2 regions of the Pantoea anthophila genome follow, and region 1 is predicted to be linked to the other one. Evidence: predicted binding sites of a transcription regulator. Region 1 holds the regulator's gene; the other holds the start of a gene.

Region 1 (7,251 bases):
GGCCTGGGTCTATCCCTTTATGAAGCGCTATACCCATCTGCCGCAGGTCGTACTGGGGGCCGCATTTGGCTGGGCGATCCCCATGGCCTGGTGTGCAGTTAGTGAGTCCTTACCTCTGGTCTGCTGGCTGGTGTTCATTGCCAACATCTGCTGGACGGTTGCTTACGATACGCAGTATGCGATGGTGGACAGGGACGATGACCTGAAGATTGGGGTGAAGTCGACCGCCATTTTATTTGGTCGCTTCGACAAGCTGATTATTGGTCTGCTGCAACTGGCGACCCTGCTGCTGATGGCGTCGGTGGGGACGATGCTGCACCTGAACAGCGCCTTCTACTGGACGCTGCTGCTGGCTGCCGCCCTGTTTGTTTATCAGCAGAAGCTGATAGCCGGGCGCGAACGTCAGCCCTGTTTCCAGGCTTTCCTCAATAACAACTATGTCGGGATGGTGCTGTTCCTCGGCATTTTAATGAATACGCCGCCGTTCACTCAGCTGTTCTGACTGGAAAGGCAGCCTGTCATAGCGGGAAGACCGCGCCTGCGCAGGGGACAGGGCCAGATCGGAAAGACGCAAAAGCTGTCATCCATGACGGCTCGGCCCGCGCCTTCCCTGGCGCGGGACGCTTTCCTCTTCTGTCCCTGTCCCCTGCGCGTCAGGTTCTTCGTTGCTGTAAGAAGCCTGCCAGACAGCCCTGTGCGACATAAAAAAGGCGACCCTGAGGTCGCCTTTTTTGCTTTACGCGGGTATCAGTCGTGCGCGACAGCCGTTTCAATGGTCATCCGGACATCGCTGGTCACCAGGTCAGCCAGGATGTGCCAGGTGGCCTGGGTCTGCGCCACATCCGCATCTCCGCTGTCACTGATATAGCCTTCATCACGCAGCGTCAGTACCAGTGAGGTAAAGACCGCTTTGTCGAAGAACTCCGGGGCGTTGATACCGTGCAGCACGGAGAGACGTTGTGCCAGCGTCCGGCTCTCTTTCTCCAGCGTGCCGCGGTTAATCGTCGGCTTGGCGCTGAGAATCGAGAAGGTAATGGCATAACGCTGCAGCGTTTCACGCACACCGGCGGCCAGCAGTTGCAGCGTGCGATAGCGCGCTGCGGTAAAGCGCAGTTCACCGGCCTCAAGCGTAATCAGACCCTGACGCGCCAGCTCCTGACTCAGTTCAGTCAGCAGTTGCGGCAGCTCATCCCTCTCCCAGCGCAGGAAGAGCTCGCTCTTCAGCATCGGATAGATCAGGCTGACCTGACGCAGCAGTTCCGCTTCGCTCAGCGTCTGGTGTTGCTGAACAATGGCGGCAATCAGCGATGGCATCACCAGCATGTGATGAATGTTGTTGCGGTAATAGGTCATCAGCACCGCCTGCTCACGCGGCAGAATGATGATGTCGCCAATGCTGTCCTTTTCACTCTCAAACTTGTTCATGCCCAGGGCGTGATCCAGCAGCGCTTCCGCAGAGAGATCGGGCAGGGTCGCATTCGGCGAGTAAGGCACATTGCGCAGCAACTGGGTATAGCACTCCAGCTGTTCAATCAACTGTTCGCGGGTAAGTGAGCGCTGACGTGAGGCAAGCAGGGCCGTAACACAGAGGTTCATGGCGTTAGCCGCGCCGGCTTCATTGATCCGCACCATCACGCGAGCCGCAATATCGTTCACGGTCGGGGTCAGCCAGCCAGGACGCTGTGGCTCAATCGGATCGATCGAGTCACGCCATTCCGGCACGCGCTTGTTGAGATAGTTAACCAGCGGCAGCGGTTCGCCAAAGTTAACGTAACCCTGACCGAGATTGCGCAGCTTACGCAGGCCACGCACCATCTGCATGAAGCCCTCTTTCTCTTTTGCCGCGCCGCGCAGCTCTTTGGCGTAAGTACCCACTTCCATCACATGCTCATATCCGATGTAGATCGGCACCAGCGTGATGGGACGATTGCCGCCGCGCAGCATCGCCTGCAGCGTCATGGCTAACGTGCCGGTTTTCGGGTCCAGCAGACGGCCCGTGCGTGAACGGCCACCTTCGACAAAGTACTCAACCGAGTAACCCCGGGTGAACAGCTCACCGAGGTATTCGCGGAATACCGTGGCATACAGCTTGTTGCCTTTAAAGGTGCGACGGATAAAGAAGGCGCCCAGACGACGGAAGATCGGACCGGCTGGCCAGAAGTTGAGGTTGATGCCTGCTGCGATGTGCGGCGGCACCAGGCCCTGATGATAGAGCACGTAGGAGAGCAGCAGATAATCCATGTGGCTGCGGTGGCAGGGCACGTAGACAATCTCATGACCATCCTGCGCCAGCTGGCGCACTTTTTCGCCGCCATTAACGTTGATGCCCTGATAGAGACGGCTCCAGAGCCAGCCCATCACCCGGTCAGTGACGCGAATCGCTTCATAGGAGAAGTTCGCCGCAATCTCTTCCATCATCTCGACGGCATTCTGCTGCGCTTTCTCATGGGAGATTTTTTTGCTGCGCGCCTCATCTTCTACTGCTTTTTCAATCGCTTTGGATTGCAGCAGGCGATTAAACAGATCCTGACGGGCCGGTAAACGCGGGCCAATCGCAGCCAGCCGCTGACGGGCAAAATGGATACGCGCGACGCGGGCCAGCTTCTGCGCGATCGACTTATCTGTCCCATGTTCCGTGGCCATACGCCGCAGCGACACGGTCGGCGAGAAGCGGACAAAGCTGTCGCGCCCATGCCAGATGACCGCAAAGAACTTCTGCACGCCGTTCAGCACCCGCAGGTGTGGTGTGGCTTCGCCCTGGACTTCACGTCCCGGTGCGCGGCCAAACATCACGGTGACGGGCAGCATCTGAATATCCAGCGTGGGATTATTGCGATGCAGGTCCAGGTAATCGTGGAAAATTTTCACCGATTCCACGCTGGGTACAAAATAGGGGAAGACGCGCGGGCCATCGTGGATAAAGACGTGGCGAGGCAGCAGGGAACCATCAATCTCCAGTGGAGAGAGCGGATCGGGCAGATGATGCCGCAGACACTGCGCGCGCAAAGTCAGTAAGTCAGCCTTCGAATCGTAAGGCAAAACATACATAATAGGTCGGGTCGGATCCAGACCATGTTCAGACACGGGATCGGCCGGAATGGCCTTACTCTTTACCAGAAACGAGAGTGGTAAATTAAGCAATTTATAATAAAGTTTACGCCAACCTGACATAGACAACATGAAGCCTCTTGTTAGCAAAGCGCCGCAAGCATACCAGAAAGTGCAGCGAAGATCTGTGGTGGTGCCAAATGCACGCAGCCCAGACATTGACGTCAATCCGATAAAAGGGTTCCCACACATGGCAAATAATGCCACCGGACTTATCAGAATAGTAAAAGCCGCCGGTTACTCCTGGCAGGGGCTGCGTGCCGCGTGGCAACATGAAGCGGCGTTTCGTCAGGAAGCCCTGGCTGCGCTGGCGGCGATCATTATCGCGTGCTGGCTGGACGTTGATGTGATCTCGCGCATCCTTATGATTGGGTCGGTGGTGCTGGTGGTCATCGTCGAAATCCTCAATAGCGCCATTGAAGCGGTGGTCGATCGCATCGGGCAGGAGCATCATCCGCTGGCGGGCCGGGCAAAAGATATGGGTTCGGCAGCGGTACTGCTGGCTATCTTACTGGCCCTGTTTGTCTGGATCGCGCTGCTCTGGACACATTTGCGATAAACCTTCCATAACGCGGCTCAGGCCGCGTTTTCCCTGACAATCGGTTTTCATTTCGCCAATACCTGTATATACTCACAGCGACTGTATAAACAACCAGGGGGCGGGATGAAAGCATTAACCAGCAGGCAGCAGCAGGTCTATGACCTGATTCGCGACCATATTACTTCAACAGGCATGCCGCCTACGCGTGCCGAGATTGCCGCGCAGCTGGGTTTCCGTTCGCCAAACGCGGCAGAAGAGCATCTGAAAGCGCTGGCGCGCAAAGGCGTCATTGAGATTGTCTCCGGCGCATCGCGCGGCATCCGTCTGTTAATGGAAGAAGAAGCCTCAGAAGGCATACCGCTGATTGGCCGGGTTGCTGCCGGTGAGCCCATCATGGCGCAGGAACATATCGAGACGCATTACAAAGTCGATCCGGGCCTGTTCAAACCTTCGGCGGATTTCCTGCTGCGCGTCAGCGGAATGTCGATGAAAGATATCGGGATTATGGACGGCGACCTGCTCGCGGTGCATAAAACGCAGGATGTGCGCAATGGCCAGGTCGTGGTGGCCCGCATTGACGATGAAGTGACGGTGAAACGCTGGAAAAAGCAGGGTGCTATCGTGCATCTGCTGCCTGAAAACAGCGACTTCGACCCGATTGTTGTCGATACGCGCGCCCAGTCGCTGACCGTGGAAGGTCTGGCCGTGGGTGTCGTACGCAACGGCGAATGGCTCTGATTCTGACGCCTGCGTGCATTCGCCTTTTCTGGTGCTATTCTGTCTGCCCTGATTTTGTCGCTGCCGCCTCTGCGCAGCGACACTGAGCACGGAATGGCGAATGCGCTTTATCACGGCAACCGATAAAAATCTCTGGCGGCTCGCGCTGCCCATGATCCTGTCAAATATCACCGTTCCCTTACTGGGCGTGGTCGATACGGCAGTGATTGGTCATCTCGACAGCCCCGTCTATCTTGGCGGGGTCGCGGTCGGGACGACCGTCACCAGCTTCCTCTTTATGCTGCTGCTTTTCCTTCGCATGAGCACCACGGGCCTGACGGCACAGGCCTTCGGGGCAGGCGACAAAGCGGCGCTGGCACGCGCCCTGGTCCAGCCGCTGATCATGGCGTTGCTGGCAGGTCTGCTGTTTGTCGCGCTGCGTTACCCCATTATTCAGCTGGCCACCCATCTGGTTGGCGGCGATCCTCTGGTACTGGCACAGGCCGGACTGTTTATTCAGATCCGCTGGCTCAGTGCGCCTGCCACGCTGGCGAACCTGGTGATTCTGGGCTGGCTGCTGGGCGTGCAGTATGCGCGTGCGCCGGTGATCCTGCTGGTGGTGGGGAACCTGGTGAATATCGTGCTCGACCTCTGGCTGGTCATGGGGCTGCACTGGGGCGTTGCGGGGGCAGCCACCGCCACGGCACTGGCGGAATATATCACGCTGGGCGTCGGTGGCATGATGGTCTGGCGGGTTCTGAAGCTGCGCGGCATTCCGTTCAGCCTGCTGAAACAGAGCTGGCGCGGTGACAGCGCCCGGCTGCTGCGCCTCAACCGGGACATTATGCTGCGCTCTCTTATGCTGCAGCTCTGTTTCGCCTCGCTGACCGTGCTGGGCGCCAGGCTGGGGCCGGAGGTGGTCGCGGTGAATGCCGTATTACTGATGTTCATTACCTTTACCGCCTACGCGCTCGATGGTTTTGCCTATGCCGTCGAAGCGTTTGCAGGCGAAGCGCATGGCGCAAAAGATGGCAGCAAACTGCTGCGCGTCTGGCACTCTGCCTGCCGACAGGCGGCGGCGGTGGCGCTCTTCTTCTCGCTGGTTTATGCCTTTACCGGCCCGCAAATCGTGATGCTGCTGACCTCTCTGCAGACAGTGCAGCAGGCGGCCGACCGCTATCTGGTCTGGCAGGTGATCATGCCGCTGATCGGCGTCTGGTGTTATCTGCTGGATGGGATGTTTATCGGCGCAACGCGCGGACGTGAGATGCGTAACAGCATGGTAGTGGCAGCCGCAGGCTATTTTCTGACGCTGCTGAGCGTGCCGGTGCTGGGCAATCACGGTTTATGGCTAGCGGTAACGGTTTTCCTGGCGCTGCGCGGCCTCTCACTGTGGCTCATCTGGCGCAGGCACTGGCGTCAGCACAGCTGGTTTGCGGCCTGAGCAGGCAGATCGTTTCTTGTCCGATAGTGATTGTTCCGCCGCTTATCCCCGTCGTCCGCGCTTTTTACCCTCATCCTGATGGTCATGTCCGCAGTTTTCGTGCTGCGTGCAGGCGTCTGCTTCCGCGCAGTTTTCGCATAAGCCATGGGCTTCGATCACACTGTGACGCAGGGCAAACTGCGCTTCACCCGCCAGCGTGGCGATAATCTTTTCCACGCCATGCGCCTGCTTCTCGGTGACGGCGGCGCAGCGGTCACAGACCAGCATGACTGACGTATGAGCCGGCGCCTCGAAATGGTGACACATCACGTAGCTGTTGTTGGACTCCACCCGATGCACAAAACCCTGCTCCAGCAGGAAGTCGAGCGCACGATAAACCGTGGGAGGTTTGGCCTGAGGTTCGCTGATTCGGAGCTGATCCAGCAGGTCGTAGGCACTGATTGAGCCCGGCTGTTCCGCCATCAGACGCAACACTTCAGCGCGCTGCGAAGTCAGACGCACACCACGTTGCAGGCACATTTTTTCGGCCTGAATCAAAATTTGCTGCGACGTCATGGTAGTCATGAAAATTCTCCGCTGAATAAGTGATGTTATTTTATCACATAACCTGTCAGGGTGCTGAAGCGCGTTTCTGTCTGTTAAAACAGCACAATTAGCCTGAAAAAACAGCGCCTGTGGAATTTTCGCTCCTCTCTATCTCAAATCTGACGAAAAAACCGATCCACCTGTAAATCAACCGGAGCAGAATTTTTTGTCCTTTTGCTTTGCATCTCACTGAGTTAAGAAGTAATGTTCAGAAAGACTTAATAAAAGTCTGACATTATTTGAAATTAGCCGGTCCGCTTTTAATAATTACACGCTAATTCTGGTCGTAAAACGTCCAATCCTTTGAATTAAGACACTGTTTCCTTTGAATTCACAGCAATAACGCGTTAGCCAGGGTTCACAATAGGGCTGACAAACTATTCAGTTGTTGAATGTATCAACGACACTTTCTCAGGTGATGGCAGGCAAATGGTGAAAAAATCCGCTCAACGCTCAGCGCTGATCTGTTCCGCTGCAGCGACCGCGCTTTTCCTTTCTTCTTCCGCCATGGCGGCAGGGACCTGGTATGATGCACGTAATGACGCCATGGGCGGCACCGGCGTGGCATCTTCTGTTTATGGCTCTGCAGTGCTGGCGAACCCGGCATTAATGACGCGTGCTAAATCTGACGATAATGTCAGCATTATTATTCCTTCAGCAGGCATTCAGGTAACGGACAAAGATAAGCTGATCGATAAAGTCGATGATATTACCGACACCGTGGATCGTTACCGCACGGTGCTGGGTAACCTCACACCAGCGGATTTCTTCCGTGCTAACTCTGAACTGCGTGCGGCCTCAGGCGATGTGGCAGATAAGCTCAGCGATTTGCGCGGTAACAAAGCCGACGGCAGTG
Region 2 (7,251 bases), 1.4 Mb from region 1:
ACTACCACGCCTTTGGTCATGCCGGCGATGCTGTACTGCGCCTTCATGCGCTCACGCGCTTTTTCATTGCCGCGGATGAAATCGGACAGGGTAATCCCGGCCTCTTTCAGCGCGCGCTCGCTGGCCAGGACCGACTCTTTGATGTTAACCACCAGTGAGCGGTCAGGCTGAATAAAGGCCAGCGCGTCCTGGCAATCCTGCTCATCCGCCTGCACCCCATAGGGAAGACGCACGGCAATAAAGGTGTAGTCGTTATCGCCGGTCTCTTCACGCAGCTCCGTAATGGCCCGCTGCGACAGCGCGCCCGCCAGGGTAGAGTCCTGGCCGCCGCTGATCCCCAGCACCAGCGTTTTCAGTCCGCTGTGGCGTTTCAGGTAGGCTTTGAGAAAATCGATGCTGACCCGCACTTCCTGGTCGGCGTCGATAGTGGGCTTCACACCCAGGGCTTCAATAATTTCCTGCTGCAGTGACATGAACTTCTCCTCAGGTCAGTGGCCTGTCGGCTCGATGCGAACGTGTTATTAAAGCTAACGTGCCTTCACGAAAACAACAAGCCAAAGCGCTAACTGATTCGCGCTAACCATTGCGAAATCAGTGAGTTTTTAGCTGAGGCTCGGGTTTTTTCGCCAGCACGGTAAACATTAAAATGGCCAGCATAAAGCAGCCGAAGATCGTGCCGCACATGCTCAGCACCGAGGTACCGCCGATGCCGGTGATGGGCACGGTAATCGCCCCCAGCGTGAACATGGTGACACCAATCACCGCAGAGGCGCTGCCAGCGCGATGGCCCTGACTCTGCATCGCCAGTGAGGAGGCGGTCGTGGCAATCACCCCATTGCTGGCGATGGTAAAGAACAGCGCGACCAGCAGCAGCGCCAGCGGGGCCTGAAACAGGGCGCAGAGCAGCAGCAGGCTGGAGGCGACAAAGGCCAGCGTCAGGCCGCCTTTCAGCACCCGATATTCGCCCCACAACGGGCAGAGGCGGGCGCTGGTCTGGGAGGCGATCACCAGACCGATGCCGTTGGCCGCAAAGCAGAAGCTGAACGCCTGTGGCGACAGACCGTAGAGCTGCTGCAGCACGAACGGAGAGGCGCCGATGTAGGCGAACATGCCCGACATCATAAAGCCCTGGGTCAGACAGAAGCCCATGAAAGGACGATGGGTCACCACCTGGCCGAGCGCGGCGTAAGCGGAGAAGATCGATCCTTTGCTGCGGCGGGCTTCCGGCAGCGTCTCATGCAGCTTCCAGCGCGCCAGCAGGATCAGCAGAATGGCAATCCCGCCCAGCACCATAAAAATGCCGCGCCAGTCGACGATCGTCATCAGCACGCCGCCCAGCACCGGCGCGCCGATAGGGGCCAGGCCATTGACCAGCATCAGCAGGGCAAAGAATCGCGTCAGTTCATGACCACTGTACATATCGCGCGCTATCGCCCGTGACAGCACCGCGCCACCGGCCCCGGCTAAGCCTTCGAACAGGCGCGCCACCAGCAACTGGTGGATATCCTGCGCCAGTGCGCAGCCCAGCGAGGCGATAAACAGCAGCACCAGTGACAGGGTCAGCGGACGCAGACGGCCGAACTTGTCACTCATCGGGCCAAACAGCAGCTGGCCAACTCCCAGCCCCAGCAGGCCGGCGGTCAGACTCAGCTGAGCCGTGGCGGTTTCGGTGTTGAGGTCCCGCGCCATCTGAGGCAGAGCGGGCCCAGTGCGGCCAGCAGGCCCAGCGTGATGGCATAAACCAGGCGGTTAGAGTGAGCAGGAGTCATTATTCCTCGGGGTCGTCAGCGATGGGGTGAAGAGAAAGCGGGCCAGCCTGCGCCAGAGAGCGTCCGGCAGTGCGGCGGGCACCCTGATCGGCATCCGCGCAGGACAGCGTCACGGAAACGGCGCAAAATCAGAGGGTTCGGATGCCGGGGAGTATACGTCTCTGCTGACAGCAAAACAGCCTTCTTTACGGAATCCTGACATTCCGTCTGCCACAAAAAGGCCGCCATAAACTTGATAAACCTGCATTTATGTTCCAGGCTTGATGCCACATGGACAATAAATGAGGAACAACAAGATGAAGAAGGTGATGGGATGTATCGCTGCGGCGCTGACACTGGCGGCACTGTCTGGTTGTACGACTTACGATCGTGCGGAAAGCTACGTGACTAAGCCAGTCGTTAAGGATGTTAAAAAGGGGATGACCCGCGATCAGGTTCGTCAGATCGCCGGTTCGCCTTCAACTGAAATTACCATGGTTCACGCGCGCGGCACCTGCCAGACGTATGTTCTGGGTCAGCGCGACGGTAAAGCACAGACTTACTTCGTGAGCTATAACGACACCGGCCGTGTTATGAACTACGGCTTCCAGAGCTGCGCGGAATATGACACCGATCCGCAGGTTCAGCAGTAATCGCTGCTTCTGAATGGTAAACGGCCCGTCTTCATGACGGGCCGTTTTTCGTTGGGGCACTGTTTCATGCCCTCCGGCGCGAAGAGTGGATGGCAAGCCTGCCGTTACAGACCTGCCGGGCGCGGCACCTCGACATAATCGCCGTCAATCTGCCGCTGGTAGTAGTGGCCATCCTGCACATAAAAACGCCTGCCGTTAAAATCCAGCACCCGCATCTCACCGCTGATCCGTGTCTCTGGCGGTGGCGCCACCACCACATACTCCTCACCGTGACGCTGATAATAGTTGCCGTTGAGCAGGTAGTAGGTCAGCCCGCCAATCAATACGGCGGTGGCGGCCTCGGGCAGAAAGCGCAACGGACCTGGCCCTCCCCAGCGCGGACCGGGGCCACCGTGCCGGCCCCATCCCTCATGCGGTCCCCATCCTCCTGGCGGGCCCCAGCCGCCGGGATGCGCAGAAGCCAGGGCGGGCGCTAAGAGTGTCAGCGTCAGAAGTGAGGCGATCATTTTTTTCATCGGGCATTCTCCACAGACGAGTGGAGGCAGAATTCGCTTTTTACAGAAGAAAGACAAGCGCTAAAGCGGCGGATTTTCGCCTGTTTACCACGCTTAACGCTTTCTTAACGGCGTCGCCATGAACAGGGAAGATTATGGAGAGCGGGAAGGGATTAACCTGGCGCGGATGCGCCAGGTTGAGCAGAGATTAGCGGTGCGCCAGTTCGGCGTGGTCGTCACTTTCCAGCACGCGCCTGTCGGTCAGGCCTAACCAGCGGCTGGTGAGTGAACCGGCGGTCATGGATCCATTGACGTTCAGGGCGGTACGGCCCATATCGATCAGCGGCTCGATAGAGATCAGCAGCGCAACCAGGGTCACCGGCAGGCCCATCGCAGGCAGCACAATCAGGGCGGCAAACGTCGCACCGCCGCCGACACCGGCCACACCGGCTGAACTCAGGGTGACGATCCCGACCAGCGTCGCAATCCACAGCGGATCAAACGGGTTAATGCCAACCGTAGGCGCCACCATCACCGCCAGCATGGTCGGATAGAGACCGGCACAGCCGTTCTGGCCGATCGTGGCACCAAAGGAGGCTGCAAAGCTCGCCACAGACTCTGGCACGCCCAGGCGACGGGTCTGAGTCTCTACGCTCAGCGGAATGCTGGCGGCGCTGGAGCGGCTGGTAAAGGCGAAGGTAATCACCGGCCACACTTTACGGAAGAAGCGCAGCGGGTTGATGCCGTTTACCGACAGCAGCAGGGCATGAACCGCAAACATTATCGCCAGGCCGAGGTAAGAGGCGACCACAAAGCTGCCCAGCTTGATGATGTCCTGCAGGTTAGAACCGGCCACGACTTTAGTCATCAGCGCCAGCACGCCATACGGCGTCAGCTTCATCACTAAACGCACCAGCTTCATGACCCACGACTGCAGGGTGTCAATCGCCACCAGCACCCGCTGACCTTTCTCCTGGTCATCTTTCAGCAGTTGCAGAGCGGCCATCCCCAGGAAGGCGGCAAAAATGACCACGCTGATGATGGAGGTCGGATTAGCACCGGTCAGATCGGCAAACGGATTTTTCGGGATAAAGGAGAGCACCAGCTGAGGCACGCTCAGGTCGGAGACCTTGCCGACATAGTTGCTCTGGATCGCACTCAGGCGTGCGGTTTCCTGGACACCCTGCACCAGACCTTCCGCGCTGAGGCCAAACAGACCGGTCACGAAGACGCCGACCAGCGCAGAAATCGCGGTGGTAAAGAGCAGTACGCCAATGGTCAGTACGCTGATTTTTCCCAGCGACGAGGCGTTATGCAGACGGGCGACCGCACTCAGAATCGAGACGAACACCAGCGGCATGACGACCATCTGCAGCAGCTGGACATAGCCATTGCCAACGATGTTAAACCAGCTGATCGACGCTTTGACCACGGCGCTGTTTTCACCGTAGATCAGCTGCAGCACCAGGCCGAACAGCACACCGATCACCAGACCGATCAACACTTTCTTCGACAGGCTCCAGCTATGGCGGCTGAAGCGGGAGAGTAATACCAGCAGCACCACGAAGGCCGCGATATTAAGCGTAAGAGGAAGGTCCATACCGAAACTCCAGAGTAATGCGGCCTGTCGTCCTGGAGAGGCCGCATAATGTTAATCACGAATTAAGACAGCAGGAATGGTAACAGCAGCCGGAGAGGCTGCCTTATATCCAAATGGCATGGTTTATAACTAACTGTTGATTTTTGCGGGTTTATTGCGCGGTATGACTGGAAATTAACCGTCCGACCCCATTCTGCAGCGTATCGAACAGCTGGGTCGGCCAGCCGTTTGCACCAAAGGAAGGCATTCCCACCGGAAACCAGAGCGCATAGCCCACCAGACCCAGACACAATACCCGCTCAAGCTGATTGCCTTTCTGGCTGCGCAGAATCGGCAGGCGGAAGCGCCAGCGGCAGGGCCACAGCAGTGGCACCCCCGCAGGCGTCAGCATATCGGCCACAATATGGCTGAGGTAGCCCAGGGTCAGGCCCTGTAAGACATCAGGCGGTATGGGGGACGACTTGGGCAGGTTAATCTGAAAAAGCCATAAACCGGCGGCCACCGCCAGCAGGCTATGGGTAAAGCCCCGGTGACCAAAAGCGCGCGCAATCGGCTGTGAGAGCCAGCGCAGCCGCTGTCCCAGCAGAGATTTAGGGTGATCGATGTCGGGCAACAGACATGTCAGCAGGGCTGAGGGAACGAGATGCCACCAGTCGGCCTGCGCCAGAACCGGGGTCAGCTCCGCACGTTTGGCAAAAATAGCGCTGGCAATGGCAAAAATGATGTGGCCTTCGCCCGTCATGATAGAACCTGGATGCTAAGAAACTGTCGATGCATCCAGTATAGGGATTTATCCAGTAAATGAGAACATGTGACGCTGTAACTAACAGTGAATTTTTTTACAGGGCGAGCCGCGGCATGTCACGGCTCACCCCGTCTTCTAGCGGGCCAGCCAGCCGCCATCAACCGCCAGCGTGTAACCATTAATATAGTCTGCTGCAGACGAGGCCAGAAAGACCACCGGCCCCATCATGTCATCCGGCACGCCCCAGCGGCCTGCCGGAATACGGTCAAGGATCTCAGCGCTGCGCGCCGCATCTTTGCGCAGGGGTTCGGTATTATCGGTCGCCATGTAGCCCGGCGCGATAGCATTAACATTGATGCCATGCCGTCCCCACTCGTTAGCCATCAGACGGGTTAAGCCCATGACAGCGCTTTTTGAGGCGGTGTAAGAGGGAACGCGAATGCCTCCCTGAAACGAGAGCATGGACGCAATATTAATGATTTTGCCGCCGCTTCCCTGCGCGATAAACCGCTGCGCGATTTGCTGTGATAGGAAAAACACCGTCTTGCAGTTGATGTTCATCACATCATCCCAGTCCTGCACGCTGAATTTCAGGGCATCCTCACGACGGATAATCCCGGCATTGTTGACCAGGATATCCACTCTGCCTGCCGCGGCGACCGCCTCTTCCGCGACCTGCGGGATGACCTCAGGAGACATCAGATCGGCTGAAACGGACCAGAAGCGGCGGCCAAGTGCTTCCACTTTATGCTGCGTGTCAGCCGGTTCGATGCGGTTGATGCCCACTATGTCGCAGCCAGCCTGCGCCAGCCCCAGTGCCATCCCCTGGCCAAGCCCGGTATTACAGCCGGTCACGATGGCGACTTTGCCTGTTAAATCAAATCTGTTCAGTACCATTCGGCTTGTCCTCCGCTTAACGCAGTTCGCTAATTCTGACCGCGTCCATATCATCAAAGACCTGATTCTCACCCACCATTCCCCAGATAAAGGCGTAACGCTGGGTACCGACACCCGCGTGTATCGACCAGCTGGGAGAGATCACCGCCTGCTCGTTATGAACCAGCAGATGACGGGTTTGCTGCGGCTCTCCCATCATATGGAAGACGGCGTGATCTTCGCTCATGTCGAAATAGAAATAGACTTCCATGCGGCGTTCGTGGGTGTGACAGGGCATGGTGTTCCAGAGACTGCCCTCATGCAGCCTGGTCAGGCCCATTGTGAGCTGACAGGTAGGCAACACGTCGGGCACGAAAAATTTGTGTATGGTGCGGCGATTAGCGCTTGCCGCATCGCCCAGCGTGGCGTTGACCGCCTCCTGCAGCGTGATCTTTCTGTCCGGAAAGGTGGTGTGCGCCGGTGCACTGTTGAAATAAAATTTTGCGGGCTGCGATGCGTCGAGGCTGCGAAACAGCAGATCGCGCGCCCCTTTGCCGATATAGAGCGCCTCTTCGTGACCGATTTCCCACGTTTTGCCATCCACCTCCACCAGACCCGGGCCGCCAATATTGATCATGCCCAGTTCACGGCGTTCGAGAAACCAGGCGACGCCCAGCTGTTTGCCCATCTCATCCCCCATCGTGACCGGCTGATTCACCGGCATGACGCCGCCCGTAATGATGCGGTCAATGTGGCTGTAGGTCAGGGTGTAGTGATCGGCGGTAAATATCTTTTCAATCAGAAATGCCTGGCGCAGTGCGTCAGTGTCGAGTTGTTTAGCGTGATCGCTGTGAATGCTCTGGCGAATGTCCATCTCGTGCCCCTCTGGAGTCAGGTTATTCATCCCCCGATCAGGGGACGATGTGGGCATCTTAGGCAGGGTGAGACAGTGATTCAATAAAAATGAAACGCTGTTTTAATTTTTTGAGATTCAGATCAACCGCAGAACGCCTGAGCAAAAAAAAGCCCGCTTAAAGCGGGCGGGGGGTCAGCCTTTCAGATGGGTCGGGCTAAGCTGCGTCAGGGTGTCCAGCCGGACATCCGCCAGCGCCCAGCGCGGATCGTCGCGGTGCTC

What was found. Region 1 encodes LexA, which represses DNA repair genes until DNA is damaged. Its sites were predicted from a motif close to TNCTGTATGTACATACAGNA; they were not measured.
Region 2: a site for LexA is predicted at 5,259-5,278, ahead of OJ965_RS12840 (metal-dependent hydrolase). Genes of this name have one in related genera too.

The regions. Positions count from the first base shown of each region.
Region 1 covers NZ_CP110473.1:3,653,342-3,660,592, reverse strand. The annotation lists gene ubiA (4-hydroxybenzoate octaprenyltransferase) at 1-502, shown strand, start outside; gene plsB (glycerol-3-phosphate 1-O-acyltransferase PlsB) at 748-3,171, opposite strand; gene OJ965_RS19570 (diacylglycerol kinase) at 3,299-3,667, shown strand; gene lexA (transcriptional repressor LexA) at 3,773-4,387, shown strand; gene dinF (MATE family efflux transporter DinF) at 4,488-5,810, shown strand; gene zur (zinc uptake transcriptional repressor Zur) at 5,853-6,374, opposite strand; gene OJ965_RS19550 (conjugal transfer protein TraF) at 6,825-7,251, shown strand, end outside.
Region 2 covers NZ_CP110473.1:2,207,047-2,214,297, reverse strand. The annotation lists gene nadE (ammonia-dependent NAD(+) synthetase) at 1-473, opposite strand, end outside; partial or broken gene OJ965_RS12860 (multidrug effflux MFS transporter) at 592-1,769, opposite strand; gene osmE (osmotically-inducible lipoprotein OsmE) at 2,066-2,401, shown strand; gene OJ965_RS12850 (DUF6515 family protein) at 2,506-2,916, opposite strand; gene OJ965_RS12845 (L-cystine transporter) at 3,104-4,495, opposite strand; gene OJ965_RS12840 (metal-dependent hydrolase) at 4,647-5,237, opposite strand; gene kduD (2-dehydro-3-deoxy-D-gluconate 5-dehydrogenase KduD) at 5,376-6,137, opposite strand; gene kduI (5-dehydro-4-deoxy-D-glucuronate isomerase) at 6,154-6,990, opposite strand; gene hxpB (hexitol phosphatase HxpB) at 7,165-7,251, opposite strand, start outside.